2 linked regions of the Gemmata obscuriglobus genome follow. The protein of the gene in region 1 binds, or shares a complex with, the protein of each later gene. Links are inferred from orthologs where the notes say so. Each region holds a gene or a part of one and is shown on either strand. Other genes may lie near its edges.

Region 1 (3,779 bases):
CTTGCGCCCGCTGCGGGTTCTCGATCAGCCGACCGCCGACGTGTACGGTGCCCACTGGAGCACCACCGGCGAGGGGGTGCCCGGTGCCGACTCCGCCGACGAGGCGGTGTTCCTGCCCGGGCGCAACGTTCTCCTGCTCGCCAAACCGCTCATCTGGTGTCATTTGAACGCGGTGCCGTTCGTCGCGACCGCGCCGCTCGGTACGAACCCGTTCCCGGACGCGACGCCCGCGTTCTACGACGGCTTCGCCGGGATCGTGAGTTCCGCGGTGCGTGGCGACGTGAGGGTGCTGCGCCCGTACGCGGCCCTTCACAAGGTGGACGTGATGCGCCGCGGCCGCGGGCGGCCGCTGGAGCACACGTTCTCCTGCATCCGCCCCGTGCGCGGCTTGCACTGTGGCACCTGCAACAAGTGCGCGGAGCGCCGGCAGGCGTTCCGCGACGCCCACATGACCGACCCGACTGAATACGCAGAGAAGTAAAGGAGAAAGGCAAAAGACCGCTCGCCGGCGACCGCGTGCGCTGCGCGGGCCGCCCTTCGCCTGCCTTCTTTTGTCTTTGTGCCGGAGGGAACGATGTTCCGAGTGACGAAGGAAATCCACTTCTGCTACGGGCACCGGTTGCTGAACTACGCCGGGAAGTGCCGCAACCTGCACGGGCACAACGGGAAGGCCGTCGTCACCGTCGAGACCGAGTCGCTCGACGCCCTGGGCATGGTCGTGGACTTCACCGAGATCAAGCGCGTCATCGGGAAGTGGATCGACGACACCCTCGACCACCGCATGCTGCTGCACCAGGACGACCCCATCATCCCGGAACTGGAGCGGCAGGGCGAGCCGTTCATCGCGCTGGACGTCAACCCGACCGCGGAAACCATCGCCCGGCTCATCTTCGACCGGGCGGTGGCGCAAGGGCTGCCGGTCACCGAGGTGATCCTCTGGGAGACCGAGAACTCGTTCGCCACGTACCGGCCCACCCCCGGGGTGCCTTCGAGGCCGGTGGCGATGCGAGAGGTGGTCGGCGGCACGCCGCCCGCGGCCCCAGAGTGACCGGACGCGAACCCCTTGCGGCCGTATCCTGTCCCAACGAAGGAACTTCGACGTTGGGAGCAGAGCAGATGGCCGAGGTGAACTCGCTCGATGACCTCAGGAAGCTCGTCGCGGACGCCCAGGCGGCCCTCGAGCAGTGCGCCGACGAGGCGGCCCTTCGCGCCTGGAACACTCAGGTGTTCGGCGAGAAAGGGCTGCTGAAGAACGCGATGGCGCTGCTCGGCAAAGTCCCGAAGGCGGACAAGCCCGCCACCGGCGCCGAACTCAACCGGGTCAAGGAGTCGCTCACCGCGGCCTACGACGCGGCGCTCGCCGACGCGAAGGAGAAGGCCCTTCAACTCAGCCTCACCACGAACCCGCTCGACGTGACGCTGCCGGGCCGCGGGCGCCCCCGCGGGCGCCTCCACCCCGCGACGCAGATCCTGCGGCAGATATACACGATCTTCGCGGACCTCGGGTTCCAGGTGTACCGCACCAACGAGGTCGAAACCGACGAGCTGAACTTCGAGGCGCTGAACATGCCCGCGCACCACCCGGCGCGCGACATGTGGGACACGTTCTTCACCACCACACCCGGCGTCGTGCTGCGGACGCACACCAGCCCGGGGCAGATCCACGTGATGCGCGAGGCCGCGGGGAAGCCGATCCGCGTCATCCTGCCCGGGATGTGCTACCGGAACGAGGCCATCAGCACGCGAAGCGAGATCCAGTTCTACCAGGTCGAGGGACTGGTGGTCGGCGAAGGCGTCACGATGGCCGACCTGAAGGGCACGATCACGGCGTTCGCGCGCCGGATGTTCGGCCCCGAGCGCCAGGTCCGCATCCGCAGCAGCTACTTCCCGTTCACCGAGCCGTCGATCGAGGTGGACATCGACTGGCCGAAGGACGACCCGAACCGCGACCGGCTGACGAAGGGCACGGGCTGGCTCGAAATCCTGGGCGCGGGGATGGTCCACCCGAACGTGCTGCGCGCCGGCGGGTACGACCCGGACAAGGTGACCGGGTTCGCGTTCGGGATGGGGCCGCAGCGGATGCTGATGCTCAAGCACGCGATCGACGACATCCGGCTGTTCTGGCAGAACGACCTGCGGTTCCTCAAGCAGTTCTGAGCGCCGCGGGCGGCGTCACTTCGCGGTCAGGGCCAGGTCCTGCGTGCTCGCCTGGTCCCCGGCCACCTTCGCGGTCAAACCGGACTGGGCCGGGTCGGCGTACCGGGCCGGCAGCTTGACCGGCTTGGCGTACGGGGTCGCCACGTCGGTTTTGGTCACCGTCAGCTGGTACTCGCCGGCCGACGGCCGCGCGAACTCGTACCCGCCGTCCGGGTTGATGTTCGCCTCCATTACCTTCGTCCCGCCCCGGTAGGCGGTCACCACGCCGGCCACGACCGGCCGGCCGTCGCAGGTCACCTTGCCCCGGAGGAGCGACGTGGCGACCGCCGACTCCGACCCGCCGCACCCGGCGGCCACGGGGGCCAACAGAGCGACAAAAAACAGTAACTGGCGCGCGAGGCTCATAACAGTTGGTTCTCGGTGGAGAGGATCGGGAACGTGAGCGGTCCGGGCCGCCCCGGCCCCGGACCGCGCGGCGGCTCAGTCGAGGGTGACGACCTCGCCCCCGTTGCGGCTGCCGAGCGCGCCCCAGACGCCGTAGGGGCTGGTCCCGGCCACAGTGCTGGAGTTGACGGTCTGGTCGCCGACGCTGACGCTGTCGCGGACGAACCGGACGCTCCCGTCGGCCAGGCACGCGTTCACCCCGCCGGTGTGGTTGCTGTTCGCGGTGAAGAACCCGCGGTTCCCGTCCCACCCGGAGTCCGAGTGGCACCCGGGGCCGTTCGGCGGCAGGACGGTCAGGATCTCGCCGTAGAGGGACCGGCCGTCGCCGTACCGGCTCGACGGGGTGTGCGTGACGACGGCGCTGTACTGGGTGCCGTTCCACAGCGCGCGGCAGTCGCCCGGCACGGTCGAGGCGGTCAGCCCCAACCGGGCGATCTCGTTGGCGCCGGTCGGCCGCCGGCGCTCGGAGAAGAGGAGCGTGTTGCTCGTGCCGTCGCTGATGGCCAGCAGCCCGGCGCTGTGCTTTTCGGGGGTGGCCCCGCCCTGCGGGACCGCCTGGAACGCGCCGCGGCTGCCGTCGTACCGGTCGCCGACGTTCATGTGGTAGTTCCGCGGGGCCGTGCCGCTGGCCGTCGTGCCGGCGTCGGACGGGCACTGGAACAGCGAGAGGACGACGGTCCAAGGCGCGAAGTTCGAGTCCCAGGGGGCGCCGCCGGTGCCGGCGACGAAGGCCGCGTTGTTGTAAATGGAGTCCTTCAGGTTCGCCTGCTCCGCGTACGGGAGCAGGTACACGAACCCGCTGATCGTGTCGTACACCGGGGCCGCCCCGCGGTTCGGGGTGCCGACCGGGGTGGTGTACCGGGTGCTCGGGAGCCCGTTCATCACGTCGTGGAAGTTGTGGACCGCGAGCCCGAGCTGCTTGAGGTTGTTCTGGCACTTCATGCGGGCGGCGGCCTCGCGCACCTTCTGCACGGCCGGCAGCAACAGCCCGATCAGAATCGCGATGATCGCGATCACCACCAGCAACTCGATGAGCGTGAACCCGCGGCGCGCGCGGATGGGAGAGAAGAGCATATCGGGCCCGGAGAAGGAAAAGGGAGGGCGGCCCGTGGCCCGGGTTGGGGCACGGGCGACTAAATCGGCCCGACCACGCGTTGAGCGGGGCGAGCAGCAGAGCT
Region 2 (4,117 bases), 4.1 Mb from region 1 along the record:
TCTTTGGCCCGGTTCCAGCGGTCCGCGGACCCGCAGAACAGCCCCTACGGGGCCGAGTTGGACCCGGTCCGCGACGGCATCGTGGTCGGCGACCTCCTGTTCAACTCCGTGTGGCGCAAGGGTGTGGCGGATCGTGTCGCGCTGGTGGGCATCTTCGATATCAACGGCGACGGCATTGATGACATCGAAACGGTGGTCCGCGACCTGACCAAGATGGGCATCCCGGTGGACGCGTACTTCGACATGAAGAAGCGCGTGTGGGTGGGCCAGGTGACCGAGCGCACCCGGTACGTGGTCGAGGGGTACTACCCGATCAACTCGGCCACCGACCCCAACCGCGACGAGAAGACCAAGCTGCTCAACACCATGAGCGCGGCCATCAACGAGACCAAACAAAAAGGCGTGACCGCCGTTAACTTCCGTGACTTCTTCGGCCGCATGGGCTTCAAGTTCCGCCTTGATGTGGCCGACGACCGGATCAACCAGGCGACCGTCCCGTACCTCAATAACGTGGGCGTTGGTGACCCGGCCCCGCCGGCGCCGTGATCTGAAAGCGAAAATCGGTCCGGGCCACGGGCCCCGCGGCAATGGTAGATTGCCGCGGGGCCCGTGGCCCGCCTTCGTTCGGCCGGCAATTACGGTTCGGGGTGCCGGGGCCTTCGGTGCGGATGCGCAGGACATCTCTTCGATCGGCCCCATTGCCCGCATTCCGCACCGCGCGGCGGCGGTTTGCGGGCGCGATCGTTTCCCCCACATGCTGATTCCGACCGGGCCGCGAACCACTGCCGGCCCGCGGGCTGTCCCGTAACATGTCAGGCATTCGCACTCCGTGAAGTACAAGGCCGACGCCATGCTCGTTCCGCTGTCCTGGCTCAAAGACTACGTGCCCCTCCCCGCCGACCCCGGCGCCCTTGTGGAGCGGCTCACCATCGCGGGGCTCGAGTCGTCCGGCGTGAAGCTGTTCGGGGTGCCGGCCGCCGGCACCTTGCGCGTCAAGCCCGAGGACGCCGGGCTCGTCTGGGAGCGCGACAAGCTGGTCGTCGCGCAGGTGCTCGAGATCACCAAGCACCCCAACGCCGACTCCCTCAAGCTCGTCAAACTCAACTACGGCGCCGGCGAGCCCAAAACCGTCATCACCGGCGCGGAGAACATCGCCCCCGGTCAGAGCGGGATGAAGATCGTCCTCGGGCTGCGCGGCTCGCGGTACTTCTTCACCGGCAAGGACGGCAAGAAGACCGTCATGACCCTCGAGCCGAAGGCGCTCCGCGGCATCGACAACGACGCCATGTGCATGTCGGACTTCGAGCTGGGGATCGCCGAGGAGAGCGAGGGCATCATCATCCTCGACGACGCCGACGCCGAACCCGGCACGCCGGTTCAGGACGTGCTCGGCGAGGTCGTCGTCGAACTCGACATCCTGCCCAACATGGCCCGCTGCCTGTCGATGCACGGGATCGCCCGCGAGGTCGCGGCGCTCACCGGCGTCGCCGCGACCATCCCGACCCCGGTCGTCCCCGTCAGCCACGAGAAGGTGGAGGGTAAGGTTCACGTCGAGATCGCCGACCCGAAGCTGTGCGGCCGGTACACCGCGACCGTCGTCCGCAACGTCACGGTGAAGGACGCGCCGCGGTGGATGCGGTCGCGCCTGCACGCCGCCGGGATGCGCCCCATCAACAACGCCGTGGACATCACCAACTACGTGATGCTCGAACACGGCCAGCCGCTGCACGCGTTCGACTACGACGTGCTCGTGGCCCGCGCGGGCGGCAAGGCCCCCACGATCACCGTGCGATCTGCCAAAGCCGGCGAAACGCTCAAAACCCTCGACGGACAGGACCGCGAGCTGTCGCCGGACAACCTCGTGATCGCGGACGCCGCCGGCGTGATCGCGCTCGCGGGCGTGATGGGCGGGGCCGAAACGGAAGTGTCCGCCGCCACGAAAACGCTCCTGCTCGAAAGCGCGAGCTTCGACTTCGTCAGCGTGCGCAAGACGGCGCGGCAGTTCAACCTGTTCAGCGAGGCCAGCACGCGGTTCAGCCGCGGCGTTCACCCCGCGCTTGCCGGCACCGCGGCCGTCCGCGCCGCGCAACTGTTCCACGACCACGCCGGCGGCGAGGTGCTGGCCGGCGTCGTCGACAGCTACCCCGCGCCGGTCCCGCGCCAGGTCATCGACCTCAACGCAGGCGACATCGAGCGGCTGCTCGGGTTCAGCATTCCGCCCGCGGAAGTGGCCCGCGTCTTGACCGCCCTTCAGTTCCAGGTGGAGCCGAACGGCGAGGACGCGTGGGTGGTCACCACCCCGGAAACGCGGCTCGACATTCAGGCCGGGGTCGCGGACCTGGTGGAAGAGCTGGCGCGCGTGTACGGGTACGACAACCTGCCCGAGCGGCTGCTCCCGCTGGAGCTGCCCGAGCCGAAGGGCAACCGGGCGCTCGAACTCGAAGACCGGGTGCGCGACCTGCTCGCCGACCAGGGGTTGAACGAGGCGATCACGTACTCGCTCAGCAGCGCGGACGCGGAAGCGAAGCTCCAGCCCGCCGCGCCGCAGCCTGCGGCCGAAGGGCAAGCGGGAAGCGGCTTCGTCGCGCTCCTCAACCCGCTGTCGCCGGAGCGGGCGGTGATGCGCCGGGTGCTGCTCCCCGGGTTGCTCCAGGTGGCACAAAAGAACCTCGAAGCGGCGGACAGCGTCGCGCTGTACGAACTCGGGTTCGTGTACCTGCCGAAGCCGGGCGAGCGGTTGCCGGCGGAGCCGCGGAAGCTGGCGGTCGTGCTGTGCGGTCGGCGGACCGGCGCGGCGTGGGACGATCCGCAAGGCGTCAGCCCCGCGAAGTACGACTTCTACGACCTCAAGGGCGTGGTGGAAGGGCTGACGGGCGACCTGCACATTCCCGGCGTGTCGTTCGCACCGACGCGCGACGTGCCGTGGTTGCACCCGATGCGCGCCGCCGAACTCCGCGTGAACGGCGCGGCGGTCGGAACGTTCGGCGAGTTGCACCCAAAGGTGGCGGAGGCGTTCCTCCTCGGCGAGCGCGCCGTTCAGGTCGCCGAACTCGATCTGGAAGCGGTCTTGGCCGCGGTGCCCGCGCGGTACGGGTACAAGCCGTTCAGCACGTTCCCGCCCGCCAAGCGGGACGTGGCCGTGGTGGTCGCGGACGCCACCCCGGCGGAGGCGGTGCTGACGGAGATCCGGACCGCGGGCGGCGACCTGCTGACCGACGCGAGCCTGTTCGACGTGTACCGCGGCGCGGGCCTGCCGGAGGGGAGCAAGAGCCTCGCGTTCGCGCTGACCTACCGGGCGCCCGACCGCACCCTCGGCGAGAAAGAGATTGCCAAGGCGCACGAGAAGGTCGAGGCGCGACTGAAAGAAACGCTGAAAGCTCAGATTCGCGGGAAGGATCTCGCCTGATCCCGCGGAGCGACCGCACCGCGGTCCGGGTAGCCGTGCCGCGGTAGCAGGCGGCGTTACCGAGCGCGGGCGTCAGGCCGTTACGATGCGCAACGGGACGAGCCGGCCGAGGTGTAGTCAGAGCGTAACCGTACCTACCGGAACCTCTGCGCCGGGTGCGGCTCGCTCGGCGATCCCGTTACCGCACACTCCTGACCGCCGCTCGCGCGGGTGTGCTGTCAGTACGGCTTTGCACGCGAGGGGTCCTGAAAATGAGCGCCGACATCCAAACCCCGCCGCCGACTGCGGGCGGCGCGAGGCCGATCCCGCCGATCGCGGGCGCCGCCGAGAAGCTCCGCGCGATCGCCGAGAAACAAGCCACCCTCGGCAAAGCGACGTTCGAAGCGCTGCTCGGGGCCGGTGCGCACCTGTGGGCGTCGGAAGAGGAATTCGAGCGGTTCCAACAACTCGTACGCGAATCGCGGGGCAAGGAATAGCCGTGGCCTTCCGCCTCATTGACACGAACATCGTGCCCGACATCAGGCTGCACCACGCACTTTTGCCCGACTTGGAGCGAAGGGGCAAGTCGGGCGGTTGCGCCCGTGAGTCCCGCGGGGAGCGCTTACCACACTCGCAATTCGTAGCCGATGGAACGCGACGAATGCGTAACTGTTGACCTGCGTGGCGGTCGCCGTTACCCTCGCGAAAGAGATCGCACCTGAGGGGCCTTCG

The links. Proteins that work in one complex are often made in the same cells at the same time.
Region 2: the proteins of GobsT_RS03255 (region 1) and pheT are in contact, whole or in part, in a crystal structure (PDB 6P24), measured with the Escherichia coli proteins. The link is inferred for Gemmata obscuriglobus from one-to-one orthologs.

What each region holds. Positions count from the first base shown.
Region 1 is NZ_CP042911.1:758,668-762,446, reverse strand. The notes cover bases 320-3,141. They hold GobsT_RS03255 (phenylalanine--tRNA ligase subunit alpha), read left to right. Parts: upstream 320-1,125; coding sequence 1,126-2,157; downstream 2,158-3,141. Other genes in these bases: GobsT_RS03245 (DUF1559 domain-containing protein), read right to left, coding at 2,638-3,141; GobsT_RS03250 (peptidase associated/transthyretin-like domain-containing protein), read right to left, coding at 2,173-2,562; GobsT_RS03260 (6-pyruvoyl trahydropterin synthase family protein), read left to right, coding at 575-1,048; GobsT_RS03265 (7-cyano-7-deazaguanine synthase), read left to right, coding at 320-481. In the rest of the region: more of GobsT_RS03265, read left to right, coding at 1-319; more of GobsT_RS03245, read right to left, coding at 3,142-3,675.
Region 2 is NZ_CP042911.1:4,812,046-4,816,162, forward strand. What follows is about bases 469-3,628. They hold pheT (phenylalanine--tRNA ligase subunit beta), read left to right. Parts: upstream 469-850; coding sequence 851-3,406; downstream 3,407-3,628. Other genes in these bases: GobsT_RS19885 (hypothetical protein), read left to right, coding at 469-546. Outside these bases: more of GobsT_RS19885, read left to right, coding at 1-468; GobsT_RS19895 (hypothetical protein), read left to right, coding at 3,658-3,882.